Regions from separate parts of the Promicromonospora kroppenstedtii genome, predicted to be linked through region 1. Evidence: predicted binding sites of a transcription regulator. Region 1 holds the regulator's gene; the other holds the start of a gene.

The links. Region 1 encodes LexA, which represses DNA repair genes until DNA is damaged. Its sites were predicted from a motif close to TCGAACANNTGTTCGA; they were not measured.
Region 2: a site for LexA is predicted at 4,140-4,155, ahead of ACH47X_RS09180 (HNH endonuclease signature motif containing protein). Genes of this name have one in related genera too.

What each region holds. Positions count from the first base shown of each region.
Region 1 covers NZ_JBIRYI010000001.1:609,511-624,849, forward strand. Annotated here, with positions in the region: gene ACH47X_RS02725 (ATP-dependent DNA helicase) at 1-1,683, shown strand, start outside; gene ACH47X_RS02730 (L-lactate dehydrogenase) at 1,693-2,679, shown strand; gene lexA (transcriptional repressor LexA) at 2,751-3,566, opposite strand; gene ACH47X_RS02740 (LysM peptidoglycan-binding domain-containing protein) at 3,758-4,303, shown strand; gene nrdR (transcriptional regulator NrdR) at 4,444-4,926, shown strand; gene ACH47X_RS02750 (DUF5302 domain-containing protein) at 5,039-5,266, shown strand; gene ACH47X_RS02755 (TetR/AcrR family transcriptional regulator) at 5,443-6,009, opposite strand; gene ACH47X_RS02760 (nuclear transport factor 2 family protein) at 6,009-6,476, opposite strand; gene ACH47X_RS02765 (alpha/beta fold hydrolase) at 6,903-7,754, shown strand; gene ACH47X_RS02770 (NADP-dependent oxidoreductase) at 7,816-8,811, shown strand; gene ACH47X_RS02775 (alpha/beta fold hydrolase) at 8,868-9,728, shown strand; gene ACH47X_RS02780 (TetR/AcrR family transcriptional regulator) at 9,820-10,422, shown strand; gene ACH47X_RS02785 (TetR/AcrR family transcriptional regulator) at 10,446-11,021, opposite strand; gene ACH47X_RS02790 (MBL fold metallo-hydrolase) at 11,089-11,949, shown strand; gene ACH47X_RS02795 (acyl carrier protein) at 12,000-12,251, opposite strand; gene ACH47X_RS02800 (DUF6098 family protein) at 12,478-12,924, shown strand; gene ACH47X_RS02805 (LacI family DNA-binding transcriptional regulator) at 12,986-14,083, opposite strand; gene ACH47X_RS02810 (ABC transporter substrate-binding protein) at 14,232-15,339, shown strand, end outside.
Region 2 covers NZ_JBIRYI010000004.1:366,713-381,565, reverse strand. Annotated here, with positions in the region: gene ACH47X_RS09195 (family 43 glycosylhydrolase) at 1-603, opposite strand, end outside; gene ACH47X_RS09190 (winged helix-turn-helix transcriptional regulator) at 907-1,320, opposite strand; gene ACH47X_RS09185 (SDR family NAD(P)-dependent oxidoreductase) at 1,429-2,217, shown strand; gene ACH47X_RS09180 (HNH endonuclease signature motif containing protein) at 2,366-3,862, opposite strand; gene ACH47X_RS09175 (DUF2200 domain-containing protein) at 4,496-4,864, opposite strand; gene ACH47X_RS09170 (FtsK/SpoIIIE domain-containing protein) at 5,240-9,718, opposite strand; gene ACH47X_RS09165 (discoidin domain-containing protein) at 9,720-11,528, opposite strand; gene ACH47X_RS09160 (hypothetical protein) at 11,536-13,203, opposite strand; gene ACH47X_RS09155 (hypothetical protein) at 13,287-14,018, opposite strand; gene ACH47X_RS09150 (hypothetical protein) at 14,015-14,722, opposite strand; gene ACH47X_RS09145 (hypothetical protein) at 14,722-14,853, opposite strand, start outside.

The DNA.
Region 1 (15,339 bases):
CACAAGGTGGGCGGCGGCTACCCGGAGGACGAGGCCACCCTCTTCGACCTGCCCGGCGGCGAGGACCACCCCAAGACCGAGGAGGCGAGCGGCGGCGCGGCCCGGGGCCGCAGGAGGGACGACGGCGCCACGCTCGCCGACCACGTCCGGCGCCTGCACGAGTGGGCGAGCGAGACGGACAGCGGCGACCGCGACGACCTGGTGCCCGGCGTGCCGGAGCGGGCCTGGCGCCAGGTGTCCGTGACGGCGATGGAGTGCCTGGGCGGCAAGTGCCCCATGCTCGCCGAGTGCTTCCCGGACAAGGCGCGGGCCGCCGCCCGCGAGGCGGACGTGGTGGTCACCAACCACGCGATGCTCGGCATCGCGGCGACCGGCAGCCCGGGCGTGCTCCCGGAGCACGACGTCGTCGTGGTGGACGAGGCGCACGAGCTCACCGACCGTGTGACGTCGTCGGCCACCGTGGACCTGTCCATGGCCTCCGTGGAGAGCGCGGCGCGGCTTGCCCGGCGGCACGCCGGGACGAACACCGACAACCTCGACGCCGCGGCGCAGAACCTCGGCACGCTGCTGGTCACCGCACCGGCGGAGCGTTTCCCGAGCGGCCTGCCGGACGAGCTGCGCACGGCGGTCGGCGCGGTGCGGGACGCCGCGCGCGAGGTGCTCAGCACGCTCAAGCCCGAGGCCGGCGGCAAGGGCGCGAAGGCCAAGGACGCGGGCCAGCCCGACCCGGGGCTCAAGATGGCCCAGGGCGCCATGCTCCAGCTCTTCGAGACGGCCGAGCGCATGGCGTCGCAGGACACGACCGCCGACGTGCTGTGGTGCTCGCGCCCCGACAACGGCTGGGGCGGGTTCGGCGACAACGTGACGCGGCTGCACGCCGCCCCGCTGCACGTCGCGGGCCTGATCCGCACGCACCTGCTGGGGGAGTCGACCGGCGTGTTCACCTCGGCGACCCTCGCGCTGGGCGGCACGTTCGACGCCGTGGCCGGCACCCTCGGGCTCAAGGGCGAGGACGCCCCGCCGTGGCACGGGCTGGACGCGGGCAGTCCCTTCGACTACCCCAAGCAGGGCATCCTCTACATCGCGCGGCACCTGCCGGCCCCCGGCCGCGAGCCCACCACCGAGGCGCAGCTCGACGAGATCGCCGAGCTCATCACGGCCGCCGGCGGCCGCACGCTCGGGCTGTTCTCGTCCCGGCGCGCCGCGAACGCCGCCGCCGAGGCCATGCGGGAGCGCCTGGACTTCCCGATCCTGGCGCAGGGCGACGACCAGCTCCCCACGCTCGTGCGGGAGTTCGCCGACGATCCGGCCACGTGCCTGTTCGGAACGCTGTCCCTGTGGCAGGGCGTCGATGTGCCCGGGCCGTCGAACCAGCTCGTGCTCATCGACCGCATCCCGTTCCCGCGGCCCGACGACCCGGTCAAGGCCGCGCGCGCCCGTGCCGTCGAGCAGGCGGGCGGCAACGGGTTCATGGCCGTCTCCGCGCAGCATGCCGCGCTGCTGCTCGCGCAGGGCGCGGGGCGCCTGGTCCGCAGCATGGACGACCGCGGTGTGGTCGCGGTACTGGACCCGCGCCTCGCGACGGCGCGGTACGCGTCCTTCCTCACCCGGTCGATGCCCGGGTTCTGGCCCACCACCGACCCGAAGCTGGTCCGTGCCGCGCTCGCCAGGCTCGACACATAGCCTGAGGGCATGGCAGCCCCTTCGGACGTCCCCTCCGCCCAGCCCGCCTCCCGGACCACCAAGATCGCTGTGGTGGGCGCCGGGGCCGTAGGCTCCACGCTCGCCTTCGCCGCGCTGACCCGCGGCTCGGCGCGCACCATCGCGCTGCTGGACATCGACCGGCAGAAGGTCGACGCCGAGGTGCTCGACCTGCAGCACGGCCTGATGTTCACGCCGCAGGCGCACGTGATCGGGTCCGACGACCCGGCGGTGTGCGAGGGCGCCGACGTCGTCGTCGTGACCGCGGGGGCCAAGCAGAAGCCGGGCCAGAGCCGCGTCGACCTGGCGGAGGCGACCATCGGGCTGATGCGCAACATCCTGCCGGGGCTGGTCGAGGCCGCGCCGGACGCGACCTACCTGATGGTGACCAACCCCGTGGACGTGGTGACCTACGCTGCGCTGAAGATCTCGGGCCTGCCGCCCGAGCGGCTCTTCGGCAGCGGCACCGTGCTGGACTCCTCTCGGCTGCGCGTGGTGCTCGCCGAGCGGTGCGGCGTGGCCGTCGGGAACGTGCACGCCTACATCGCGGGTGAGCACGGCGACTCGGAGATCGCGCTGTGGAGCTCCGCCTCGATCGGCGGCGTGCCGCTGCTCGACTGGGTGCCGGTGGCTGGTGCCGGGCCCATCGACGCGGCGACGCGGGCGGAGGTGCACCACGAGGTGGTCGACTCCGCCTACCGGATCATCGCGGGCAAGGGCGCCACCAACTACGCCGTCGGCCTGGCCGCGACGCGCATCATCGAGGCCGTGCTCAAGGACGAGCGGCGGATCATGCCGGTGTCCTCGCTGCTGAACGACTACCACGGCATCAGCGACGTGTGCCTGTCCGTGCCGTCCCTGGTGGACCGTCGGGGTGTCACCAGCACGGTGCGCATGCCTATGTCCGACGACGAGCTGGCCGGGCTGCGCGCGTCGGCGGAGAGCGTGCGGGCGGTGCAGCGAAGGTTCGGGTTCTAGGTCTCCACACGCCCGACCAACGACAGACAGGCTCGACCAGCAAGCGCTGGTCGAGCCTGTCGAGACCTACCTCAGAGGCTGCGCAGGACCGCGACGACGCGGCCCAGGATCTGCGCCTCGTCGCCCGGGATGGGCTCGTAGGCCGGGTTCTGCGGCAGCAGCAGCACGTGCCCGTCGGTCTGCTTGAACGTCTTGACCGTGGCCTCGCCGTCGATCATGGCGGCGACGATCTCGCCCTGCTCTGCCACGTTCTGGCGGCGCACGACGACCCAGTCGCCGTCACAGATCGCGGCGTCGACCATCGAGTCGCCCGCGACCTTGAGCAGGAACAGCTCGCCGTCGCCGACCAGCTGGCGGGGGAGCGGGAAGACGTCCTCGACGACCTGCTCGGCGAGGATCGGGCCACCGGCCGCGATGCGGCCGACCAGCGGCACGTACGACGGCGGCGGGGTGCCGGCGTCGTCGGGCACCGAGCTGCCCCAGTGCACCTGGCCGCTGCGCCGCGGCTCCGGCCAGTGGATCTCGCCGCGCGACGGCTTGTCGACCTGCTCCGCCATGGGCTCCACGAGCTCCATCGCGCGCGGCCGGTTGGGGTCGCGGCGCAGGAAGCCCTTCTTCTCGAGCATCTGGAGCTGGTGCTTGACGCTCGACGGGCTGGCCAGCCCGACGGCCTCGCCGATCTCTCGCATCGACGGCGGGTAACCGCGCGTCTCGAACGACTGCCGAATCGTGTCCAGCACAAGGCGCTGTCGCTCGGTAAGGCGGTCTGCCGGCGAGATCGTGTGCACGTCGGCGACGACCCCGTCGCCCGGCGCGTCCAACGTGGCGACACCCGAGAGTGCCGTGTCGACGGCTCTCGTGTCGCTGGTCCCGTCCCGTCCCGTCATGCCCGTGCCCCTCCCGTTCCGACAAATGTTCTCCTGTGCGCTGCCCACTCTAGATCACAATTCCACTCGGCTCAAACGAATGTTCGAGCGTGTCTCGACATCGACGGTGTCCCGTGCTACACAATGGTACGAGCGTTCGACGAACGTGTGTATGACGGACAAGAGTTCGAGTCACCTTTCGAGGAGGGGCCATGGGGGACGTGATCCCGCTGCGGCAGTACACCCCGGCGTACGGACAGGTGTCCGGAACGAGCGCGGCGGTGCGTGCGTACCGGCTGAGCCCGGCGCACCCGGCCGTCCGGAAGGCCGCCCCGGCCGGGCTCCGCGCAGTCGCCCCGGCCCAGCCTCGCGCCGTCGCCCCGGCCCAGGCGTCGTCCCGGGCGCACGCGTCGCACCGTGCGTATGCCCCGCAGGGCGCGCGCTCGGTCGCCGACCGGCTCGGGGTCGACGGTCTGCGGCTCACGCGCCGCGGCCGGTTCGTGCTGGTGCTGCTGGCGATGCTCCTGGCCGCACCGATGGTCACGTGGGGTGCTACCGCCGTCGCGAGCTCGCCCGGAGAACCCACCGAGGTCCGGGTGCACGCGGTGCAGCCGGGGGAGACCCTCTGGGGCTTCGCCCAGGACGTCGCGCGGCCCGGCGAGGACGTGCGGCACGCCGTCGGCCGGCTGCAGGAGCTGAACGAGATGCCGTCCGCCACGGTGCGGGTCGGTGAGCTGCTCCTGCTCCCGAAGGAGTGACCTGGGGGCGCCCAAACTGGCCAGAGGCGACGATTCGCCGTCAAATGTTGCGGCGATGTTGCATGGGGGTGGTTTGCCCGCTTACGGTCGGGGCGCGACCGGATGTCTCCGGTCCGTGGCCGACCATGCAGGAGTGAAGCATGCACTGCCCGTTCTGTCGCCACGCCGACTCGCGCGTGGTCGACTCGCGGACCGCCGACGACGGCCTGTCGATCCGGCGCAGGAGGCAGTGCCCGAACTGCAACCGGCGGTTCACCACCGTCGAGACGGCGAGCCTCTCGGTGGTCAAGCGCTCCGGCGCCACCGAACCCTTCAGCAGGGACAAGGTCGCGGCCGGCGTCCGCAAGGCATGCCAGGGCCGCCCGGTCAGCGACGACGACCTCGCGATCCTGGCCCAGCGGGTCGAGGAGACCTTGCGCAGCAACGGCAGCGCCGAGATCGACGCCTACGAGGTGGGCCTCGCGATCCTCGGCCCGCTGCGTGAGCTCGACGAGGTGGCCTACCTCCGGTTCGCCAGCGTCTACCAGTCCTTCGACTCGCTCGAGGACTTCGAGAGCGCCATCACGTCGCTGCGCGCCGAGCGCGCCGAGCGTGAGGCCGAGCGGGCCGCCGCCCAGGCGTAGGTCCTGGCCCGCGGGGCGAAAAAGCGATTGGCACCCCGGCGCGCGGTGGTGCAGGCTGGGGCCGACGACGGACCCGATCGAGGGACCCCCGAAACAGGAGGAGGTGATCGGTGTGACGGACGAGAAGACCGATGCCGAGGAGGCAGTGGCCCAGGGCGCAGAGGCGCCCAAGGCCGCGACCGCGCCGAGCACGGACGCGAAGGCGCGGTTCAAGGAAGCACTGGACCGGAAGAACGCCGCGCGCGGCCGTTCTGCTGCCGGCGACGTGAACACGGGATCTGTGCACGGCTCGGAGACGACCGGCCCGGTCCAGAAGATGTTCCGCCGCAAGTCCGGCTGAGCCTGCTCGAACGAGGCCGCTGACCAGGTATCTGACCTGGTCAGCGGCCTTTGGCGTGCTCGCGAGGTGCCTGGAGAGGGAAGAGGCTTGCGGCTCGAACTCGAGCGATCAGCCGCACGCGGGCGCTGAGAGGCCGGGGGGCGGTCGCCAGACCGACACCGCTTCGGAGTGTCCGCTCAGCGAGCGGGACCGAGCAGGTGCTGCTCGGTGCGGGCGACGATTCCGAGGAAGGCCGCGTCGTCGCCGTATGCACGGGCCAGGATCAGCCCGCCCTGTATCGCCGCGACCGCGTCCAGCGCACGGTCTGCCGCTTCCTGAGGTGAGAGACCGCCGGTGCGTAGAGCTACCGCGAGCGCGTCGACCCAGTCGGTGAAGTAGGCCCGCACGGAGTCGGCGAACGTGTCCCGTTCTTCACCCAAGGTCATCGCGGCGAACAGGCACACACGCTCGCCCGAGATGAAGTACTGCGCCACCTCCCGCGACATCGCTTCGATCGCCTCGGTGGCGTCGTGGGCGGTGCGCAAGGGGGTGAAGATCCGCTCCTCGAACCAGTCGCTTACCTGTTCGAGGACGGCAGCGGCCATGCCTGTCTTCCCCTCGGGGAAGAAGTGGTACAGGCTGCCGCGGCCAACGCCGGCCTCCTGCTGAATGACCGACAGGGAGGCGCCTTCAAAACCTCGCTTCCGGAAGACGCCGGCGAGGGCGCGGACGGCGTCTGAGCGGTCGAGGACGGTTCGTGCCATTACAGTCCGAGTTCGCTCAGGCCGGGGTGGTCCGTCGGGCGGGGGCCGGACGCGTCCCAGAAGAACTTGCGCTCGGACTCATCGATGGCGACGTCGTTGATACTCGCGTGGCGGTGGGTCATCAGGCCGTCCTTGTCGAAGTGCCAGTTCTCGTTGCCGTAGGCGCGGAACCACTGGCCGGCTGCGTCGTGGTACTCGTAGGCGAAGCGTACGGCGATCACGTCGCCGGTGTACGCCCACAGTTCCTTGATGAGGCGGTAGTCGAGTTCCCGGTGCCACTTGTCGGCGAGGAAGTCGACGATGGCGGCGCGGCCCTGCACGAAGGTCGAGCGGTTGCGCCACCAGCTGTCCTCGCTGTATGCGAGGGAGATGCGCTCGGGGTCGCGAGTGTTCCACGCGTCTTCGGCGGCGCGGACCTTCTGGATCGCAGTGGCCTCGGTGAACGGGGGAAGGGGCGGGCGAGACATGGCAGTGCCTTTCGAGAGCAAGGTGCGTACTGATTGGTCAACACTGTACTGATCGGTTCAGGTTGTACACAACAGTACAGACGATTGGTTGGCCCGTCAACACCGGGTCTCGCGGATGCGTGAATTCAGCCTCGTGCTCAAGGCCGCCACCGCACCGAATCGGGTTGTCCATCGCTTCCTTCATCCCGGCCCGGCTGCGTCCCGCCCGGGTGCCCGGCTCGCGACCGCCCGGCGGTGCGTCGAGGTCGTGGGTTGTGAGGCCTCCGGTCGAGGCTGTCCCCACGTGACCTTCGCGTCGTCCAGCACTCTCCTGGCCCCTGGGTCGCAGTTCATCGCGCGTTGCGACCGTCACCCTTGACAAGAAATATGAATGCGCTCAGAATTGAGTGCACTCGGATATTGTAGAGGCGAGACGGTGAGAAGGACATGACAGAGCCGACCGCGGCGTGGACCACTCGGAATGCGCCGACGCGGAGGATCGAGGCGGCGGGGGCGCGGTTCGCCTACCGTGAGCTCGGCCCTGCGGTGGGTGTCCCGCTGGTCCTGCTGACGCACCTGGGTGCGAACCTAGACGGCTGGGATCCCTGCGTCCTGGACGGCCTCGCTCAGGAGCGCCGGGTGATCGCGGTCGACTACCGCGGCGTCGGAGACTCGAGTGGGACCGTTCGCGACACCTTCGAGGGCATGGCCGACGACGTCGTGGCCTTCCTCCGCGCCTTCGGCCTGAGGCGAGTCGACCTCTTCGGGCTGGCGGTCGGCGGCATGGTCGCCCAGGCGGTCGCGCTGAAGGAGCCCCGGCTGGTCGACCGGCTCATCCTGGCCGCCGCCGCACCGGCAGGTGGGTCCGGCCTGGCCTCGGTCACGGGCACGACGACTACCTCGGTGCTCCGTGCCGTGCTGACCTTCAACGACCCGAAGGCGCTGCTGTTCTTCACCCGCACTACTGGTGGCAAGCACGCCGCGCGCCAGTACCTCGCGCGACTGAGGGAGCGCACGACGGGGCGTGACAAGCGGGTCACCCCCGGCGTGTACCGCGCGCAGCTTGCCGCGATCCGACGGTGGGGCCTGCAGGAGCCCGCCGACCTGTCCTCGATCGCCGGGCCGGTGCTCATCGTGCACGGCGACAGCGACCGGTTGGTGCCGGCCGCAAACGCCACGGAGCTTGCCAGGCGTCTGCCCGACGCCACGGTGACCGTGTACCCGGACTCCGGCCACGGCGTCGTCTTCCAGAACCACCGCGCGTTCGTCGACGCCGCCCGGGAATTCCTGCAGCGGTAGCGGTCGGCGCCCCATCCGCAAGTCATCAGATCTCGCCGACATCACCAGGAGGAACAAGCACATGAGAGCGTTCGTCATCAACCAGTACAAGGGGCCGTTGCACGAGGCGGACGTCCCCGAGCCCGTGGTCGGGGAGCACGACGTGCTCGTGCAGGTCCAGGCCGCCGGCGTCAACCAGCTCGACGAGAAGATCCGCGTCGGCGAGTTCAAGCAGATCCTGCCGTACGAGCTGCCGCTCGTCCTCGGCCACGACGTGGCCGGGACGGTGGTCGGCGTCGGTGCACAGGTGCAGGGACTCACGTTCGGCGACGAGGTGTACGCCCGACCCGGCAAGGACCAGATCGGTACCTTCGCCGAGCGCGTCGCGGTCGCCGAAACGGACCTAGCGCTCAAGCCGGCGTCGATCAGCATGGAGGAGGCGGCCTCGCTGCCCCTGGTCGCCCTGACCGCGTGGCAGGCACTCGTGGAACGCGCCGACGTGCAGCCCGGGCAGAAAGTCCTCGTCCACGCCGGGGCGGGCGGCGTCGGGTCCATCGCGATCCAGCTCGCCAAGCACCTCGGCGCGACCGTGGCCACCACCGTCAGTGCCGGCAATGCCGCCTGGGTGCGCGAGCTCGGTGCCGACGTCACCATCGACTACCGCACCGAAGACTTCGAGCAGGTCCTGCACGGGTACGACGTGGTGCTGGACAGTCTCGGCGGCACCAGCCTCGAGAAGTCCCTGCGCGTGTTGCGCCCCGGCGGCAAGGCGATCGGGATCTCCGGCCCCCCAGGCCCTGCCTTCGCCCGAGAGGGTGGCCTGAATCCTGTGCTGCGGCTCGCGATCACCGCCCTCAGCAGCAAGATCCGCCGCCAGGCCCGGAAGCTCGGCGTGCACTACGAGTTCCTCTTCGTGCGCGCTTCCGGTGACCAGCTCACCCAGATCGCGAAGCTGGTCGAGGACGGCGCGCTGCGTCCCGTCGTCGGACGAGTCTTCGACTTCGACCAGACCGTGCAGGCCCTCCAAGCCCTGGACAAGGGCGGCCTCCGCGGCAAGGCCGTCATCAGCAGGGCCTGACCCGCTGCTTCCCACGACAAGCACCATTCCCACGCCCACACATCAGGAGAGCCATCATGGGCACCACCAGCAACGACCCCGTCATCACGTCGTACGCGCAGTCGCCGGCCCGCTCCATCACCGCCGGTGGCGTGACGTACGCCTACCGCGAGCTCGGACCGAAGGCCAAGATCCCCGTGATCTTCTTCACCCACCTCGCCGCGACCCTGGACAACTGGGACCCCCGGATCATCGACCCCATCGCCGCGGAGCGCCACGTCATCACGTTCGACAACCGCGGCGTGGGTGCCTCCACCGGCACGGTCCCCGAAAGCGTCGAGGCGATGGCCGAGGACGCGTACACCTTCATCACCGCCCTCGGCTTCGACAAGATTGACGTCTTCTCCTTCTCGCTGGGCGGCATGGTCGCCCAGGCCCTGGTGGCCGAGCACCCCGAGCTGGTCCGCAAGCTCGTCCTGACGGGCACCGGCCCTGCGGGCGGGAAGGGCATCGACAAGATCTTCAGGGTCACCTACTACGACACGCTCCGCGCGGTCCTGACACGGCACGACCCGAAGGAGTTCCTGTTCTTCAACCGCAACGAGGCCGGGAAGCCCGCTGCCCGCGCGTTCGTCCAGCGCCTTCAGGAGCGGACCGTGAACCGTGACACCCCGATCAGGCTGCAGGCGTTCCAGAAGCAGCTGACGGCGATCAAGCGGTGGGGTCGCTCGCCGTCCGTCGACCTGTCCACGATCACCCAACCCACCCTGATCGCGAACGGCGACAACGATCGGATGGTGCCGTCGGTTCTCTCGCAGGACCTGCACCGCCGGATCAAGGGCTCCGAGCTGATCATCTACCCCGACGCCGGGCACGGCGGCATCTTCCAGTACCACGAGAGGTTTGCCCCGGTCGCGGTCGAGTTCCTCGGCCGCTGATCAACTGCCGGACGCACCGGAGGTAAGAGACCGCCGTGGAAGAATGAGCGCCGGCGGACCCGAGCACACTCATCGACGAAGGAGGGCGGCCATGCCCCTTGTCTCCCGCCCGGTAGGCCGGCGCGAGCGGAACAAGCAGGAGAAGCTCGACCGCATCACCGCTGCCGCCACCGAGCTCTTCGCCGAGCGGGGCGTCGACGAGGTCACCACCCAGGAGATCGCCGACAAGGCCGATATCGGTGCGGGCACGCTGTTCCTCTACGCCAAGTCCAAGGGCGAGCTCCTGCTGCTCGTGCAGAACTCCACCTACGCCGCCGCTCTCGCCGAGGGCAAGCGGGCGGCCGAGGGGATCACGGACCCGCTCGACGCGGTGATGGCGATCGTCCGCCCGGTCGTGGAGTGCAACCGCAAGCAGGTCGACAACGGGCGGACCTACCTGCGGGAGATAGTCTTCGGGGATCCCGAGGAACCCCATCACCGCGACGCCCTGGACCTGTCCGCGCAGACCGAGGACGCCATCGCTGTCGTGCTGCAGCGCGACCCGGGTACCAGCGCACAGGATGCCGCAGTACGGGCGCGCATCGTCTCCGCGATCATGTTCATCAGCATGGGAGCGACGTTCAACATCGCCGACCCCGTCGACGACGTCGTGCGGGAGATCAGGGACCAGGTCCGCGTCCTGCTGCCGCGCTGACGGCCTGGGCCCAGCCACCATGCCTAGCTCGTCTGCGGCGTCGTGGACGCCAGGACCCGGGCGACGAGGTCGTCGAGGAACGAGGTGGTGGCCGGGCTGCCCTCGAACGTGACGCGCACGAGAACCGCTCCCGTCAGAAGCGCGAGGGCGGGATCGATGTCACGTTCCTCGACATGGGCGGCGAGGATCGCCCGCATCCCGCTGGTGCCCGTCTCGTACAGCCGCGTGCGCAGCCGGCCGACGACCTCGTTGTTGTGCGCCCGCTCGACGACGCCTGCCAGGAGTCGGTCGAGGTGACCGCGCGTGAGATCGTCGGCGAAGTCCGCCAGGGCGGCACGGAGATCGGCCCGCAGATCGCCGGTCGGGGCCGGGTGGTCCGCCTCGTCGCAGATCTGGTCGATCGACGCGCGGATCAGGTCCAGCCTGGTCGGCCAGTGGGCGTAGACGGTGGCCTTGGAGTAGCCGGCGCGGCGAGCCACCTCGGCGTGCGTGACGGCGTCCCAGCCCTCCTCGAGCAGCAGTGCGCTGGTCGCCCCGACGACGTCGCGGCGCGTCCGGGCGACGCGTGGGTCCAGCACCTCTGCGGCTTCGCTCGTCATGGCCTCGATCCTACGAGTTGCTGAACTCTGTTGACACTGTTGAACCGCTGGTTCAATACTGGTCGATATGAACAATAGTGACAGCGGGGCCACAGCTCAGGCGGCCGAGGATGCCGCCTCGCCGCCCGGGATGCGGATCTTCCAGCTCCCTACCGGCGCGTACGAGACCCCGGCCGCCCTGGCCTTCCAGGGCGGATCGTTCAGGGACCGCAGGCAGTTCGCCGCCACGGCGGTGCTCGTCCAGCACCCCGAGGGCGACGTGCTCGTCGACGCGGGCTTCGGCGCGCACGCCGAGGAGCACATCCGGATGTTGCCGTCGTTCCGGCGCTCACCGCACCACTTCGGCATGACCGTGAGCGAGCAGCTCGACGCAGCCGGCTACGACCGCAGCCGGCTGCTCGGCGTGATCCTGACCCACTCCCACTGGGACCACGTCAGCGGCCTGGACTCCCTCGACGTGCCGGTCCTGGTGACGGACGAGGAGCTCCGGTACGCGGACCACAACCGCGGCGACCGCGTGTTCCGGCGAGTCGCCGCGGGGCACAGCTTCCGGACGTACGTCTTCGACGGCCCGGCCCACCTGGGGTTCCCGTCCAGCCACGACGTGCACGGGGACGGCTCCGTCGTCATCCTGCCGGCACCCGGCCACACCACCGGCTCGGTCGTGGTCGTCGTCACCTTGGCGCCGGACCGGCGCTACGCCTTCATCGGCGACCTCGCCTGGCAGCTCGACGGGATCACGCGTGGCGCACAACGGCCGCTCCTGATGCGCCTCCTCGCCGACAGCGACCCGGCGCGGATCCGCCAGGATCTCGCCCGGGTGACCGCCCTCGCGCACCACCTGCGGATCGTTCCCGCCCACGACGCGCGAGGGTACGACGGCATCCCGCTCCTCGTGCCGGACCTCGACACCGGCTGGGCGTCATGACCGGAAGGGGACCTCGCCCGCCGCAACGGGGTCGACGAGCAAGGCCGCGCCTAGCCCTCGCCCTGCGGTGACGTCGCGGACGTCCCCTGGGCCGTGAGGTCGGCGAGGAACTGATGGCACTTCTGGGCCCGTTCCGAGTCCTCTGCCATCACCTGCTCGAAGAACGCCGCGATCTCGTCCTTGCCCGCGTTGCGGGCGTCGCGGACGTACTGGCCGTAGTCGTGCCCCGCCTTGAGCGAGTGGTACTGCACGGAGATGAGGTCGAACGTGACGTCATCGAATCCGGTTTCTCCGGTTGCCATGATGCATCCTCCAGGTGCCGGCTTCGCCGACGGGGCGTCAGGCGCCGGCCGACGAAGATGGACGGCCCAGCTCTGGACCTCCTTCCACGATTGCAGGGCCGCCCCGGCTCGCAACTTCCGGAGCGTACGGTCCAGCCGCCGGGCTGTCGGGAGTGCTTCTGTGCTGATGCGGGTGGCGGCACCGGGGGTGAGGCTGGGAGGGCGGCTCGACGATCGGATGGTGAAGATGCGCGCACCTGTTCTTTGGGACAAGGGGATGCCGCCGGACGTGCCGCGGTTGGGTTCGCTGGCCGAGGTCGCCGAGCTGGTCCAGGCCTTGGCACCCGTGTACGTACGGTTCAGCGCGGGCCCGGAGGCGGACCGTGCGGCGGTCAGCCGAGACCACGAGAGCGGGTGCCTGATGCCGGGGCTGAGCGTCAACCCGATGACGCCCGAGCCGTGGTGGACCCGACCCGTGGAGCACTGGGTCGCGCGCCAGCTCAGACAGTATGCCCACCTGATGGTGCGCGAGCGGTTCCCGTGGCTGCTGACCGGCGAGGTCGCCGCTCGTGGTCCGGACTGCGAGCCGCTGCTGATCGGGATCACGCCGCTGGCGTTCCTTGCCCCGTCCGTCGTCGAGGAGGCGGGGGCGCTCTACCGGCAGGCCTTCGCACCGGGCGCTGACGGCACCTGACGGCCGGCACGTCCTGCGCCGGTTCGCACGCGTGCCCCACCGGAGGCCTGAACCCCGCCTGTTACCCCGCGACAGGCCCCGTCGAGTCGCGGACAACGAGCTCCGGCCGGAACAGCAGCGACGTTCCGGACCCGTCGTCGTCCTGCGGGGTGTGCAGGGCGCGGAACGCGGCGGCGGCCATCTCCTTCATGGGCTGCCGCACGGTGGTCAGCGCCGGTGAGTACAGCTCGGCGAGCACGATGTCGTCGAACCCGGCGACCGAGACGTCCTGGCCCACCTCCAGCCCGGCGTCGCGCACCGCGCGGCACACGCCGATGGCGGTCATGTCGTTGACCGCGAAGATCGCGGTGGGCGGGTTGGGGCCGGCGAGCAGCTCGGTCGTGGCCACGCGGCCCAGCTCGGCGGCCTCGACGTCGCCGAACTGGCTGTCGACGCTGCTGCCGGGCCAGGTGACGACGTCCTGGCGCGCGATGCCCGCGCGCTCGAGGGCGCGCAGGAAACCTTCGAACCGCTCCGTCCGGTTGATCGACCGGATGGCGCCCGAGACGAACGCGATCCTGCGGTGGCCGAGCGACACCAGGTGCTCGCCCATCAGCTCCGCGCCGATCGTGTTGTCGACGCTCACGTTGATCAGGCCCACCGGGTCGGTGGCCTGCGCCGTGCGGTCGAAGGCGACCAGCCGCAGGCCGTCCTCCAGCAGGCTGGAGACGTGCTCCAGGGAGGGCAGGGACGAGCACAGGACGATGCCGCGGATGCCGTCGGAGACGAGCTCGTCAACGTACTGGCGCTCGCGGCCGGGGTCTCGCTCGGAGTTGCACAGCAGCACGTGGAAGCCCTGCGTCAGCGCGGCCGCCTCGACGTGGCGCGCGAGCGCGCCCCAGTACGGGTTGCCGACCGACGGCACGACCAGGCCGATGACCTGCGGCTTGCCGGTGCGGAGCTGGCGGGCGGCCCGGTTGGGCCGGTAGCCGAGCTTGCGGATGGTGGACTCCACCCGCTGCCGGGTCTCGGGCAGCATGCGTTCCGTGCGGCCGTTGAGCAGGTTCGAGACGGTGCTCGTTGACACCCCCGCTGCTCGCGCGACGTCAAGGATCGTGACTCCAGCCATGTGCGGGTGCGGCCCCCTCCGGTTCGAGATCCAGCCCATTTGCCAGTGCATCGATGGACTGAACTGACGCCAGCATAGTCCATAAACGGACACTTGACCCCTGCCTGAAGGCCCCCTATGGTCAGTGCATCGTTACACCAGGGAGTCATGGCAGACTCCCTCGCCTGGGTGAGATCAGTGCCGATCGAAAGGGCAAGTCATGGAACTCAGCCGTCGCAACTTCCTCGCGGCCATGGGCCTCGGGACCGCGACCGTCATGGCGGGATGCGCCACGACGAGCGGCAGCGGCGCACCCGCCGCCGACGCCAGCGGCCCCGCGCAGGGCGACATCACCTTCCTGTGCGCGCTGTTCGAGGGCGCCACGGGCAAGGAGACGCTCGAGGGCAACCTGCTCAAGCAGTTCAAGAAGAAGTACCCCGACGTCAACGTCACCGTGGACTACACGGACTACGGCTCCCTCAACGAGAAGATCACGACGGGCCTGGCCAGCGGCCTCATGCCCGACGTCGTCACGCTCGGCGTCGGCTGGATCCCGGCTTTCGCGTACAAGAACGCGATCGCGCCCCTGCCCGACGAGCTCGCCACCCGCTACACCTACGAGGAGCGGGTGCTGGAGCCGTCGCGGTACGACGGCAAGCTCTACGCGCTGCCGATGGTGCTCGACACCCGCATCGCGGCCTACCGCAAGGACTTCTTCGAGGAAGCCGGGATCAAGGACACGCCCAAGGACTGGGCCGAGCTGCGCGAGATGGCCAAGGAGCTCACCGTCCGGGACGCCGGCGGGCGGGTCGAGCGCGTCGGGTTCGACCCGTTCTCCATCGACCTGCGCCAGTGCTGGGAGACGCTGCTGTTCGGCAACTCCGGGCAGCTCTTCTCCCCGGACGGCCGCGAGGTGCTGTTCGACGGTCCCGAGGGCGTCGCGGCGCTGCAGCTCTTCCTCGACATGATCAAGGACGGCTCGGCCGACTTCGCGCTCAAGACGGAGGTCGGGCAGCCGACCAGCCTGCAGCAGGGCACGTCGGCGATCATGATGACCAACAACTCGCTCTACGTGCAGCTGCAGCAGCAGAGCCCGGAGCTGATCGACAAGATCGGCACCTTCGTCATGGGGAACACCGCCCCGGCCATGCTCCAGGGCGGCACGATGATCTCGCAGTCCGCGAGCTCCAAGAACCCTGCCGCGGCACGGGCGCTCGTGGAGTTCCTCGGCTCGCCCGACGCCGTGCTCGTCGCTTCCGAGCAGCGCGGCTCGGTGCCCGCGATCTCCGACCTGATCGACAGCGACTACGTCAAGGGCAACCCCATGG
Region 2 (14,853 bases), on a different contig from region 1:
GCGGCCGGGGCGGTTCTCCCCCACGAACTCCGGCGACCAGACCTTGCCCTTCTCGGCGCCCGTCGCGGGGTCGGACCGGACAGCCGTCGTGTCGGCGAGCCGCCACGGCCCGCGCAGCGACGGGGCCACCCACAGGAAGATGCCGTCGTTCCACGGCCCGGCTGCCGGAAGCCCCGGGACGCGCGTGGTGCCCGTGGCCACGTAGACGGGTCTGCCGTCGACGACGAAGCAGTTGACGTAGGTGTCCCGGATCCAGACCCGGCCGAGCTCCTCGTCCCGCGGGCGCAGCTCAAGCGGCAGGACGAACGAGTTGTCGTCGCGCGGCCACAGGTCGGCGCGGGTGTCCGCGAGGCCGTAGGGCTCGGGGTCGGGCCAGTTCGCAGGGTGACGGCCGCGTGAGGTGCCGGCGGCTGTGGTGGCGGCGGTGTCGGCGGCTGTGGTGCCGGCCGGTCCTCCGCTGGAGGCCGGGCCTGCTGCCCGCCCTTGCGCCGCTGCGGACGCGGCAGGCCCGGCAAGCCCCGCCACCAGGGAGCCGGCGACCCCGGCGGCACCCGCCAGCACCGCCCGCCGGTCGACGGGAAGACCATTCGCTGGACCTGTCATGGGCACGCCCTCCGTTCCGTGCGCGGCGACGTCGCCGCACGTTCGACGCGACGCTAACCGGCGAAATTTCGCCGCTCAAGACGCGACAGAAAGGTGCGGCCGGGGCTTGGTCCTTGGTCAGGCTCGGGTCGGGCTGAGGGGTCGGGCTCGGGTCGGGCTGGGGGGTCGGGGTCGTGCTCGGGTCGTGCTGGGGGTCGTGCTCGGGTCGGGCTCGGGTCGGCCAGGGGCCGCCTCGGATCGACCGGCGGCCCGTCCTGGGCCCGTCCTGAGCCGGTCCTGGGCCGGTCGGGAGCTGGTGGGCGGCTATGCCGCCCGGTCTTTCACGACCCAGTCCGCGAGGGCCGACAGCGGGACCAGCAGCTCGCGGCCGCGCTCGGTGAGGTCGTACTCGACGCCTGGCGGCACGGTGGGAAAGACGGTCCGGGCGACCAGCCGGTCGTCCTCCAGTGCGCGGAGGGTGCGGGTGAGCATCCGCTGGCTGATGCCGTCCACGCGCCGGTGCAGCTCGTTGAAGCGGTGCGCGCGCTCGGCGAGCAGCATCAGCACGAGCAGCGTCCACTTGTCGCCGAGCATCCGCACCGCGTGCGTGACGGGGCACGCCTCGTACTCCGCGGCCGGCACCCGGCCCGGCATCAGCCCGCCGACGGCGGCGGCGACCATGTGGGCGTCTGGGTGGGGCGCGTCGGGGTGAGGCACACCGGTGTTCCCATCTGACATGAAAGTGCCTTCTTCCGAGAGGTCCGCGGGGAAGTGAGGATCGATGTCGTCACCGTACCCACCACGAGATACACCGCGAGATCCACCGCGAAGAACGAGGAGAGAAGAGTGAGCACTTCCCCCACGATGCTGGTGCTGGGCGCCGGACCCGGGCTCGGCATGTCCGTAGCCCGACGGTTCGGCAAGGAGGGCTACCAGGTCGGCCTGGTCTCCCGCAGCGCCGACCGGCACCCGGGCTACCTCGACGACCTGCGCGCGAGCGGCGTCAGCGCCGTCGCCGTCGCCGCCGACGTCCGCGCGCCCGGCGAGCTGCGCCGCGCGATCGACGAGGTCCACGCCGAGCTCGGTCCCGTCGACGTCGTCTACCACGGGCCGGGCGCGGACAACCCGTCAGCCGCCCCGATCGGCATCCTGGAGACCAGCCCCGACGACGTGCGCGCCGCCGCGGCCCAGGTCGTGGACCCCGCCGTCGAGCTCGCCGGCCTGGTCCTGCCGGGCATGCGCGAACGCGGCAGCGGCGCCATCGTCTACGTCTCCGGGCTCAGCGCGGTCGTGCCGCTGCCGTTCCTCGGCCCCTTCGCCCCGGCCTCGGCCGCCCTCCGCACCTACGCCCTGACCCTCGCCGAGGCCACCGCCCCCGACGGCGTCCACGTGGGCTCGCTGGTGGTCGGCGGGCTCATCGAACGCGGCGACATCCACCGGTTGCTGACGGCTGGTCATGGGCACGCCGGTGGAGATGGCGCTGGTGATGCTGGTGACGACGGCAACCTCGCGGGGACGCCTGGTTCCGATCTGCCCCCAGGGGCGGTGCTGGACCCCGACGACCTCGCCGACTCCGTCTGGCGTCTCGCGACGGGTGCGGAGCGCGAGGTGGTGGCGAACGCGATGGGCTTGTAGGTCACGGCCACCAACCAACGGCAGAGGACGAGGAGCACGGTCGCGCCGCGCCATGGGCGCGACCGTGCCATCTGACCGACACGCGGCACCCTCTAGTGTCGGGCAGCGGGTGCGGTCCGGTGCGGTCGGTCAGGTCGGGTGGTGGTGGTCATGCGGCTGCTGCCGGTGGTATGCCGGTCGGATCGTCGGGCTTGCCGGCGCGCTGGCCGTGGCCCGGGGCCGGCTCCACGGGTGCGGGCAGACCGATCCGGCGGCCGCGGGCATCGGTGAACCCCCACCCCGACTCCAGCAACGCCCCCGCCGTCGTAGTCGTGGTGGGTTTGCCGGCCCAGCGCATCGTGATCCCCCGGGTATCGACCAACTGATGATGGAACCAGCACAACAACGCACTGTTCGACACCGACGTGCCCCCACCATCGGCCCAGTGCGTGACCGCATGATGCACCTCGCACCGCGACGGCGGCTGATCACACCCCGGGAACACACACCGCCCATCACGAGCGATCACCGCACGACGCATCTGCCCCGACACCGTCCGCTGCGCCCGCCCCACATCCAGCACCGCACCATCGGGACCGAACACGACCCGCGTCACCGCACTGTCACACGCCAACCGACGCAACAACCCCCGCGGAACCCGACCACCGGACTCCGTGAACACCGCACCACCCGAACCCAACAGACCAGCACCAGCACCAGCACCAGCACCAGCACCAGCACCAGGCATGCTCGGCCCCGCCGTCGTGGTGGCGTCCGTGAACCGGGTCGGCCCAGCGCCCCGTCCCGGGGTTCCCTGCCCACACGTCAGGCACAACCCGTCCCGGGTCCGGGTGACCTGAGCGACCAGCTCCGACCAGGACACCGTCACGTTCAGATGCGGCGCGATCCCCGCACCCGGAGAGACCAGGTTCGCGTCCAGGGTCAGGCGCGCCAGGTCCGCCAGACCCTGCGCCCGACGCTGCCCCGGGGCCCGGTCCTCGCCCGCAGCCGGGGCACCGATCAGGGCGGTGACCGCGGTGGAGACCAGCAGACCGTGCTCGTCCGTGAGGAAGCCCGCGACGTGGTACCCGCCCAGAGTCTTGGACACGTCCAAGAACTCACCCCGGACGGCCTTGTCGTCCTGCACGTCATCGGTGTCCGGGTCGGTCACCGTCGCGAACCGGCGGGCCACGACCCGGAACTGGTCCGCGTTCAACACACCTGCTTCACGCAGGACCAGACCCTCACCGGTGACCAGGATCCCGTCCTCGATCGCCGTCTCCAGGACGTTCGTGATGGTCTCGCGGGTGCGGGTACCGTCCAAGTCATCAGCAGGGTCGGGCAGGTCCACCGCAACGGTCTGGACGAACGCCTCCGGGGTAGTGGGTTCACCCGTGCGGGTGTCGACCAACCACGCCAACGCGTCCTGACGGGTCTGACTCGTGGGCGCGACCTCGCTCATCACCCGGGCGTGATCCACACCCAGGGTGCCCGCGACCAGGCCGGTAAGGGTCCGCGGGAGGGCCTGGGCCAGGCGGCGGGCGGTCGTCACGTCCTTCCGGGCCGTCGCCGCCGCGACACCCTCACGCAGCCGCAGCCAGGACGTGAACGTACGCGACATGCCACCCGCGCGCCAGGACCCGTCGTCCTCGATCCGGGGCAGCACCGTCAACCGCACACCCTCCAACCGACCGGCCACCCGGCGGACCCTGGTATGGGCCTGCATCAACCTCGTGACCGACGGCGCACCCCAACCCTCCAAGACCTCCGGCGCTACCAGGCCGACCAGCTCGCTCACGGCGGCCTCGATCCGGTCCAACACTCCCTCCAACGACCCCACACCAGCACCAGCACCGATCGGGGGCACACCCCCCGGGCCCGTCTCGTTCGTGGACTCCACTGATGCCACCCCCTGCCCTCGTCGTTCGCCTGACACCATTGTCTCGAACGTTCATACGCACCGCGAGGGACATTTGAAATCTGTGGATAACCGTTGGCGCGCCAGCGAGCGATTGCTGACGACATGCCGATGCGGCGCAGACCACGGCCCCGTGCCGCGCGCGCAGCCAGCCCCACCGCGCTCGGTTACGAGCAGGGCGTGCCGCGTGGTCCGGCCCAGCGCCAACCCTCATCAAGCGGACGGCGGCACCGCTGCACAGCTACTCGGCCGTACGACTACGCAGCCGCACGACTAGACAATCGCGCGGCCACACCACTGCGCATCCGCACCCTCATGCACCAATACAGCAGCCTGTCCCGCCCCAGGAGCACCGCCCGCGCAACAGCGCCCAGGGCCGCCTCAGATCCCGGCCGTCTCGCTCCCCCGCAGGATCGACGTCATCTTCTTGCCGCGGGCCACCTCGTCGACCAGCTTGTCCAGGTAGCGGATCTGCTGCATCAGCGGGTCCTCGATGTCCTCGACCCGGTAGCCGCAGATGACGCCCTTGATCAGGGACACGTTCGGGTTCATCGCCGGGGCCTCGGCGAAGAAGGTCTCCATGTCGATCTCGCTGTCCAGGACACGGCGCAGCCCGGCGTCGTCGTAGCCCGTGAGCCAGGTGATGACCTGGTCCAGCTCGGCGGTCGTATGGCCCTTTCGCTCCACCTTCTGCACGTACATGACGTAGATGCTGGCGAAGCTCATGGCGAAGATCCGGTGTCGTGCCATGGTCCGACACTAACGGAGACCCCTGACATCCCCTGGGGACGCCAGCCGAGCTCGACGACGATCCCCGTCAGGTCGTGCAGCACGCTCGCCGCCCCGGCCGCGACCGCCTCGCGCGCCCGGTCCGGCGTGACGGTGTTCGGGCGGGCGGCGTCGTTGCCCAGACCTGTCCCCCCGGAGCTCCGCGCCCGGCCAGACGACGGCGGTCACGTTGCGCGTCGGCTCACGGTAAGGATCGCCCCGGCGTGGTCGCCGGGGCGTGGCGTCATCGGGCGTGCGGAGAGCGAAAGGGGACGTCTGCACTCTCGCCGGGTTCGAGACGCACCTTCGGCGAACCGGGACCGGAAACCCGGTCCCGGTTCGCCATCACCTCACGCGCTACAGCGTCGGCACCAGCACCGTCATCAGCTCCCCGGACCCCAGGTGCACCAGCGCCTTGCCCGGCGTGACCTGGGTCGAGACCGCGGAGCGGGGCAGGCTCGCGCCGACGAGGTCGCCGTCGAACCGGTCCTGCGGGCTGAGCAGCGCGCCCCGCCGGCTCTTCTTGACGTCGACCTGCCAGCCGGAGAACCCGCTGGCCACCTCGGAGGCGTCGCCGCCGAGGATCAGGCCGCGCCGGTTGTCCGCGGCCGTGCGCAGGTAGGCGCGCAGCCAGGTCTTGGCGGGGGCGTCGGCCACGAGCTCGCCGTCGTCCACGACCAGCACGACCGGCTCGCCGTCCGGGTCGAGGTGCGGCTTGAGATCCTCCTCGGTGATCTCCGTGCCGGTCAGGACGGCCCGCACACCCTCGCGGCCCTCGAGGTCGCGCAGCGGGCTGGGGCGCGGAGCGAGGATGACCACCTGGGTGCCGCCACGCAGCAGCGACTCCGTCATGACGGTCAGCATGGTGGACCGGCCCGACTTGGCCGGGCCGCCCACCAGGAACGCGGGCGCGTCACCGGCCAGGTCCATGCCGAACGCGGTCAGGTCGTCGCCGCCGACGCCGAGCAGCGCCCACATCGGCTGCGCCGCCTCGGGGCCGACGTACTGGTAGGCGGCGTCGACCGTGATCGTGGACGGCAGGTCGTCCACGCGGAACGGCCCGGTGCCGGGCACCACGTCCTCCCGTTCGCGAATCGCCGCCGCCATGACGCGGGCGGCACTGGTCTGGGCGCGGCCGGCCGGGTCGTCGCCGAGGATCGCGACCTGCACCTCCATGCCGCTGCCCGACCGGAACGCGCGGCCCGGTTGGATCTCCTCGGGCAGCTTCTTGTGGTCGATGCCGACCATGCCGTAGTCGAACCGGTCGGTCAGGCGCAGCACGAGCGCGTCGTCGGTCAGCACGCTCATCCGGCTGGAGAGCAGGCTGCGGTCGCCGGCCACCATGAGGTGGATGCCGGCGCTCGCGCCGTCGCGCAGCAGCTCCTGGACGATCTCGACGAGCTTGCCGCTGTCGACCTCGCCGTAGGTGCTCATGAAGCTCTCCCACCGGTCGATCAGCACGAGCACGCGCGGCAGGCGGGTGCCCGGCTCGGCGAGCTCCCGCTGCTCGGTGACGCTGGCGAAGTTGCCGGCGGCGAGCACCTGCTGGCGCCGGCCGAGCTCGGCCTGCAGCCGGGTGAGCAGCCGCTTGGCGCGTTCGGCCTGCCCTCGCTGCACGACGGCGCCGGTGTGCGGCAGCTCGTTGAGGACGGTCAGCGCGCCGTTGCCGCAGTCGATCGCGTACAGGTGCAGGTCGGCCACGGACATCCCGGAGGCCGCGGCGAAGGCGCTGGTGCGCAGCGTCGTCGACCGGCCGCTGCCCGGGGCGCCCACCACGTAGCGGTGCCCGAACTCGTCGAGGTCGATGACGGCGGGCCCCTGGCGCTGGTCGGACGGCGAGTCCTCCACCGCCCAGGCGAACTGGGACTGCGCGCTCGGCTGCACGACGTCTCCGAACGGGAGCAGGTCCGGCAGTGCGGGGAGCCACGGCCGCCGCGGGTCGGCCCAGCCACCGAGGCGGGCGGTCTCGCGCAGCGTCTCGACCAGGGCCGCGAGGTCGGTCTCGACGTCCTCCTGCCGCTTCGCGCGCGGGCGTACGGGTGCGGGCGCGCCGAGGTCGGCCACGGGGATCCGGGCCACGAACGGCGCCTCGACCTGCCCGACGTCGGACAGCGACAGGCGCCGTCCGCCCACGCGTGCCGACTGGAACGGGACCAGGGACGAGTGGCCGAGGCGCGCGTAGGCGCGGCCGGGCTGCGTCTTGGCGATCTCCGCGGCCTCGTTCGCGTCGATGACGTCCTTGGACTCGCTCTTGTCCGTCATGCGCAGGGCGATGCGCAGGTTCGTGTTGGCGCGGATCTCCGGGGAGATGACGCCGGACGGGCGCTGCGTGGCCAGGATCAGGTGGATGCCGAGCGAGCGGCCTCGCTGGGCGATGTTGACGAGGCCGGTGACGAAGTCGGGCAGCTCGCGCACCATGGAGGCGAACTCGTCGATGACGATCATCAGGCGCGGCAGCGTGGGACCCACGTACCCGCGGCCCTGGGCGTCGAGGTAGTCCTCCAGGTCCTTCGCGCCGGCGGCGGCCAGCACGTGCTCCCGGAAGGTGAGCTCGGCGCGCAGCGAGTCGAGCGCGCGCTCCACGAGGTGCGTGTCGAGGTCCGTGACCATACCGACCGTGTGCGGCAGCTGCTCGCACTGGCTGAACGCCGCGCCGCCCTTGTAGTCGACGAGCACGAAGTTCATGGTCTCGGGCGTGTTCACCACGGCGAGCGAGGCGACCACGGTCTGGAGGAACTCGGACTTGCCGGAACCGGTGGTGCCGCCCACCAGGGCGTGGGGCCCGTCGCGCACCATGTCGAGCACGAACGGCCCGTCCAGGGAGACGCCGACGACGGCGGCCGTGCTGCCCTTGCCGGTGGAAGAGATCATCCGCCACCGGGCGACCATCTGGTCGGCGCCGACCTCCTCGATGTCGAGCACCTCCACGAGGCGCGCCGAGTCGGGGATCAGGCCCTCGCCCTCGCTGGCGGTGACGTCGTGCACGGCCGCGACGGCGCGCGCCACGGGCTCGTACCAGTCGTCGTTCACCTCGTCGACCAGGATGGTGCGCAGGTCGTCGGCGTCCTGCCGGCGCAGCGTCATGCCGCCGTCCACGCGGGCGAGCGCCACGACCGTGCACTCCTCCGGCAGCAGCTGCTCGTCGCCGTCCAGGCAGACGACGCTCACGCCGACGCCGGGCCCGTCCCGCAGGATCGAGACGACGCCGGGCAGCGCGCGCAGGCGCCGGGCGCCGTCGAGCACGACGACGACCTGCGGGCCCGCCATGACCTTGCCGCTCGCGCCCTCCATCGCGGCGCGGCGCTGCGTGATCAGGGAGTTCACCTCGGCGACGCGGGCCGCCAGCGTGTCCGTCGTCGTGCCGATCAGCGCGACGGCCTCCTGCCCGAACGCCGGGCGCACGTGCGGCAGCCAGGCCGCCCAGGCCCACTCCTGCACGTGCTCGGAGCTGGTCAGCACGTAGACCTGCACGTCACGCGGGCTCTGCAGCACCCCGAGCTGGCCCACCATCCACCGCGCCCGACGACGCGGCCAGTCTCCCGGCCCCGCCAGGCCGACGACGCCGGCCTCCTTCAGCGGCACCGTGACCGGCACGGACCGCACGGTCGCGCGGGTCTTGCGGCGGTGCTCCGGCTCGGCGCTGTCCTCGACCTCGACGCGGCTGGTCGCGTCCGCGAGCCCGAGGCGCACCGTGAGGTGGTCGCTGTCGGTGCTGCGGCGCTCCCACAGGCGGCGCGTCGGCGTCGTGGCGATCAGCCGCAGCTCGGCGGCGCCCGGGCTGGAGACCCGGCGCCGGTGCTGCTCGCGGCGCACCGCCTCCAGGACCTCCTCCTCCAGCGCGGCCCGCTCCTCGGCGTGCAGCTTGAGGCGCTCCTTGTGCGTGATCGTGCCGTTGCGCTTGGACATCCACCAGTTGCCCCAGCCCATCAGCGGCGAGGCCAGCGCGAACATCAGGTAATACGGCGACTGGAACGCGATCGCCATCACGATGCCCAGGACCGCGGGCATCGCCATGCCGAGCCACGGCAGCGGGTTCCGGGCGGGAGCCACCGGCTCGCTCGGCAGCCGGAAGTGCGTGGGCGGCATCGGCGGCAGCAGCCGCGGCGGACGGTTGTAGTCCAGGTGTCCCGGCTCGGTCGCGGGCCGCAGGTCGGCGTCCGGCCGCGTGGCCGGCTGCACCGTCAGCACGCTCGGACCGATCCGGAGCTGGGTGCCCGCGGGCCACTGCTCCTCGTCCTCGCCCAGCGGGTCCTCGGACCGGTCCAAATGCACCAGCCGGCCGGCCGAACGCGGGTCCGGCACACGCCGCACCCGCACCGCTCCGTCCAGCGCGACGACGACGGCGATCGCCGCCAGCCCACCCTCGCGCGGCTCGTCCACGCGGACGCGACCGTCGGGCCCCACCTGGAGGATCGACTCACCCACGCCGAGCCGGGCCACGGCCCCGGTACCCGTGCCGCCCGTGACACACAGGTCGACCGGGCCGCCCGAGACGCCGTTGCCGGCGTCGGGCTCGCCGAACGTGACAACGGCACCGTCCCGGATCCCCGAGTCGGCGACGAGCAGCTCGGTGCTGCCGGCGAGCGCGTCCCGCAGCCGGCCGTTCACACCGCCGGCGCCGCCGGTACCGCTGGCGCCGCTCGTGCCATGGACGGACCGGTCCTGCACCCCGTGCCCGTGCACGGCGCGGCCGTCCACGTACATCGTGCTGCCGCGCGGCGCGCCCAGCTCGGCGGCGAGCCGCTCGGCCAGGTCCGCCGCCTTGGTGCGCTCGTCCAGGTCCAGGGACAGGAGCGTCTCGCGCGCTCCGTGGCGCGCGGTGATCAGAGCGTGCATGTCATTCGCCTCCCCGCCGCACGGCGGTCTGCTCGTCGAAGCGCACGTCGGGCAGGAACCCGCTGCGCAGCCAGCCGTCGTCGCCGGCGGTGAACCGCCACTTCGCCGACGGCGACTGGCCCAGGACGATCACCACCCAGGTGAACTCCGGGCTCGCGAACCTGGCCGCGAGCAGGTCCTGCTGCGCCGTCGACGGCGCCTGCGACAGGACCAGCACGCCGCCGTCGCCGACCTCGAGCTCCGGCAGCACCTGCTCGATGCCGGACAGGTGCTCCACCTGCTCGGGCCGCGGCAGACCGTTGCCCACCATCACCACGCGCGGGTCGTCCGACCACGGGTTGCCCGTCAGCTCGCCGAGCCAGCGGCGCAGCACCTCGTGCCGTACCCGGGTGGGGCCGTCCAGGCTGATGACACCACGGGCCACGGAGAAGTCGACGAGCACGCGGCCCGTCTCCGCCATACCGAGGTTGACCAGGCGAGCGAACCGGCTGGTCGGGCTCTCGGACGCCGCGCCCGACTGCAGCTTGGCCAGCGGCGCGGACCAGCTCTGCCCGTCCTCGCTCACCTGCCAGGGCTCCGGGGCCGGCGAGGCCGGGTTGGTCAGCCGCAGCCGCATCGAGCTGCCCTCGATGAACACCCCGGTCGTGCCAGGCACCTCCAGGCCGTCACGCTCGCAGGCCGCCATCAGCACCCGCAGCGCGCGGTCGACCGTCCACGCCGCCGACGTGTCGGTACGCAGCAGGCTGTCGTCGAACGGCTCGGCCTGCTTGCGGCGCTTCAGGAGCCACGCGACCAGCAGGCCCAGGAGCCCGATCACCAGTACCCCACCGGCGACCGGGAGGATCACCGGCCACGGCACCACCACGGCCGCCCGCTCAGCGGTCCCGGCCACCTCGTCGGTCGGCGTCGGGCTCGGCTCGAGCGAGGGCGCGGCCGACGGCGACGGGGACGGGCCCTCGTACCCCGGCAGCGGGCCGAACTTCAGGCCCTTGCCCTGCGCGTCCTTCGGCATCCGGAGCACCCAGCCGGGCGTCAGCGTCCTCGGGTCGGTGAGGTACTCGCCGTCGGGCTGGCGGTGGCCCTCGGTCAGCGCGGCGATCTCCGGCCAGCGCTCCCGGTCGCCCAGGAACCGCTCGGAGATGTCGTTGAGCTTCTCGAACGTGCCGTCCGGCGTCTCCCGGACCACGTAGTACAGGACCGACCCGGGCGGGCCGCTGCGGCTCGGCACCGGGGTCGGCGTCGGCGTCGGCGTCGGCGAGACCACGGCCCTGGGCGTGGCGCTCACCTGGGGCTTCGGCTTCGGTTTGGTCGGGGTGGGCGTCGGCGTGGGCTTCGGCGCCCCGTAGACACGCATCTCCCAGATCGAGTTGCCCGCCGTGCCGCTGCGCGCCCCGGAGTACATGCGCACGTACCGGGCCTCGCCGAGGATGTTCATGACGTCGTTGCCGCCGTCACCGGCACCCACCCAGTGCGTCTCCCAGGACTCGCCGTCGGTCGACAGCTCGATCCGGTAGTCCGTGGCGTAGGAGACCTCCCAGTCGATCTCGACCCGGTTGACGGTCGTGACCCGTCCCAGGTCGATCCGGAGCCACTGGGGGTCGCTGAAGGCGCTCGACCACCGCGTGTTCGGGTTCCCGTCCACGGCCTGGCGTGCGGGGAACTCGGGCTTCTCCAGGGACGACGCCACAGCGGGCCGGCCCTGCGAGATCAGCACGGGATCCTCCTGCGCCTGCGCCGGGGCGGGCCCGGCGAGCGTGAGAAGCAGGGCGGTGATCAGAGCCGCCGCCAGGGAGAGCCGGGTGGCCCTCATCGGTTGTTCACTCACCGGCCCGTCGCACCGCCGTCTGCTCCGTGTAGCGGACGTCGGGCAGGAAGCCGCTGCGCAGCCAGCCGTCGTCGCCCGCCGTGATGCGCCACTTCGCCGACGTCGACTCGCCGAGCACGATGACCACCCAGCTGAACCGCGGGTCGGAGAACCGGGCCGCGAGCAGGTCCTGCTGCGCCACGGACGGGGCCTGGGACAGCACGAGCACGCCGCCGGCGCCGATCTCCAGCTCGGGGATGACCTGCTCGATCGCCGTCAGGTGCTCGACCTGCTCCGGCTGCGGCAGGCCGTTGCCGACCATGACCACGCGCGGGTCGTTCGACCACGGGTTGCCCGTGAGCTCGCCCAGCCAGCGGCGCAGCACCTCGTGCCGCGCGCGGGTGGGGCCGTCCAGGCTGATGACGCCGCGGGCGCGGGCGAAGTCCACCAGCACGCGGCCGGTCTCGGCCACGCCGATCGTGACCAGGCGCGAGAAGCGCGCGGTCGAGGCCTCGCTCGCGGGGGCGGCCTGCAGGCGCGCCAGCGGCGCCGACCAGCTCTGGCCGTCCTCGTTGGCCACGAACGGCTCGGGCGCCGGGGACGCGGGCTCGGCCAGCCGCAGGCGCATCGCGCCGCCCTCGATGAAGACGCCGGTGACACCCGGCACGTCCAGGCCGTCCCGTTCGCAGGCGGCGAGCAGCACGCGCAGCGCCCGGTCCACCATCCAGGAGGCCGACGTGTCGGTACGCAGCAGGCTGTCGTCGAACGGCTCCGCGCGGTTGCTGCGCGCACGGCGCACGATGTAGACCACCACGAGCACGAGTGCGGCGGCGACCACGGCGAGGCCGACGCCGACCAGGACGGGCTCCAGCCAGGAGCCGCCGGTCTGCGTGCCGCCACCGGGTGAGGCAGTGGCCTCGGTCGCGCTCGCCTCGGGCGCCGCGCTCGGGCCCGGGAGCGGGCCGTTCTGCAGGCCCTCGCCCTTCGCGTCCTCCGGCATCTGGAGCACCCAGCCCACCGTGACGACCGCCGGGTCGGTGAGCTTGCCGCCGTCGGGCTGCGTGCGGCCCTTGTTCAGCTCGAAGATCTCCTTGTGCCGCTCGCCGTCGCCCAGGAACCGCTCGGCGATCATGTAGAGGTACTCGGGCTCGCCCTCGGGCGTCTCCGCGATCACGTAGTACGGGACCGACGGCGCGGCCGGCTCCTCGGCCGGGGCGCTCGCCTCACCGGCGCCCTCCGCCGGACCGGTCGGCAGCACGCCGATCTGGAGGCCCGCGCCCTCGGCGTCGCCGGGCATCTGCAGGACCCAGCCCGGCAGCAGCACGGCCTCGTCGGTCAGGGCGTCGCCGTCGGGCTGCGTGCGGCCCTTGTTCAGCTCGAAGATCTCCCTGTACCGGTTGCCGTCGCCGAGGAACCGCTGGGCGATGTCGAACAGGAACTCCTGCTCGCCCTCCGGCTTGGCCGGCACCACGTAGTACTTGACCTTCTTCTCGCCGTCCTTCGTGTCGGTGGCGAGGGTCGTGGCGCGGGTGGCACCAAGATCCGTGACGATGCTCGCGACCTGGGCGTTCGACGGCAGAGCGGTCGACGGCAGAGCGGTCGCGACGAGGAGGGCCCCCGCCGCGGTCGTGGACAGGATCGCCGCGGCCAGAGCGGCGGCGATGCGGTGGGGGTGCTGCACGGTTGCTCCGTCTTCAGATGTGTAGCGTCAGTCGGGGAAGGATGGGGCGGGGAGACGCCGGTCCGGGAAGGATCAGCCCGGGCTCACGCGGAGCCGGGGACGCTCCGCTCCGGCAGGTTCATGATGTTGGTGCCGACGCCGGCCCAGCGGAACGTCGTCATCACGGCGTCGAAGAAGAAGACCAGCGCCTCGGCCAGGCGCTCGGTGTTGTGGCTGTTCCAGACCGTGCTGAACGACAGGACCAGCCACTCGCCGTCCACCTCGTCACGCGAGACCGCGTAGAGCACCTGGCGGGTGGAGAGCTCCGGCCAGTCCTCGTCGCGCTTCATCTTGTGCTCGGTGTGCACCACGCGGACGCCGGGGCGGCCATCGAGCTCGACCAGCTCGCTCTCCTCGTACCCGTCCCCGAGGATGCTGGTGACGATCTGCAGCGGGTCGGTGCCCGCGTCGCTGACGACCTCGATCTCGGCGATGGAGGCGGGGATGTGCACGCCCTCCATCGGCTCGGTCGGCAGGTAGACGGCGCCTGTGCCGGCGTCGCGCGCGGCGGCGAGGTTCTTGTGCAGCTCGTCCCGCAGCATGTGCCGGTACGGCTCGGCCCGGTCTCGGGGCAGCGAGTCGGGCAGCGCGCGGGCGACGACCTCCTCGATCGCCGCGTCCAGCTCGCGCTGCTGCCCCTCCCCCGTCGGGAACCGCGCCCAGCCGGGCGGCAGGAGGATGACCCACGCGTCGGTCGGCTTGCCGGCGCGGGCAGGGTTCGTCTCCGCGGCCGCGTCCGGGTTCGGGTCCGGATTCGCGGGCTGCTGGTCGGTCATGTTCCGCTCCGGGTCTGTTCGCTCCGAGCCTGTTCGCCCCGGGTGATCCGGACGGCGGGCAGCAGCTCGTCCAGCGCCGCCCCCACCGCCTCGGCGATGATGATGTCCTGCGTACGCCACAGCAGCACGGTGTCGACCACCGCGTCCGCGTGCTCGGTGCGCCGGCCGAGCCCGACGCTCAGCCACACCTCGGCGTTGTCCGGGTCGAGCTCCATCCGGGTGACCCGGACACCGTCGCCGTCGGGCAGGTCGAGGTACTCGATGTTCGGCGGGTTCACGGGGTTGCCGCCCGTGGCGCCCAGCACCTGCATGAGGGTGTCGTCCTCGGCGCCGGGCTCGCTCAGCGCGACGCTGACCAGCACGGGGACGGGGCCCCGGTCCTGCAGGCCGACCAGGGCGGCGACCCGCGCGTCGGGCGCGACCTGGTCGGCGAACGCCACGAGGTTGGTCACCGACTCGGCGACGTTCCGGTGCATCAGCTCCCGGTCGGCGTCCGAGACGGGCACGCCGAGGTCGATCATCTGGTCCATCGTCGGCTCGACCGAGGCGAGCACCGCCGCGACGACCTCGTCGTGCCACTCGCGCACGACCTCTGCCGGGTCCGCGCTGGACGGAACCGCCGTCCAGCCCTCGACCTCGTCGATGGTCCACGCCCAGTCCCGGCCGGCTGCCTCCACCGTTCCGAGTGCGCTGCTCTCGCTCACTAGATCGGCTCCCCGGCTCCGGTCGTGATGTGGTTGTACTCCCAGTCGGTCGTGCCGGTGAAGTTCTCGCGGGCGTCGTCACCGAACGACGACGCCGGCACGCCGGTGCTCCACGCGCCGGAGACGAAGCC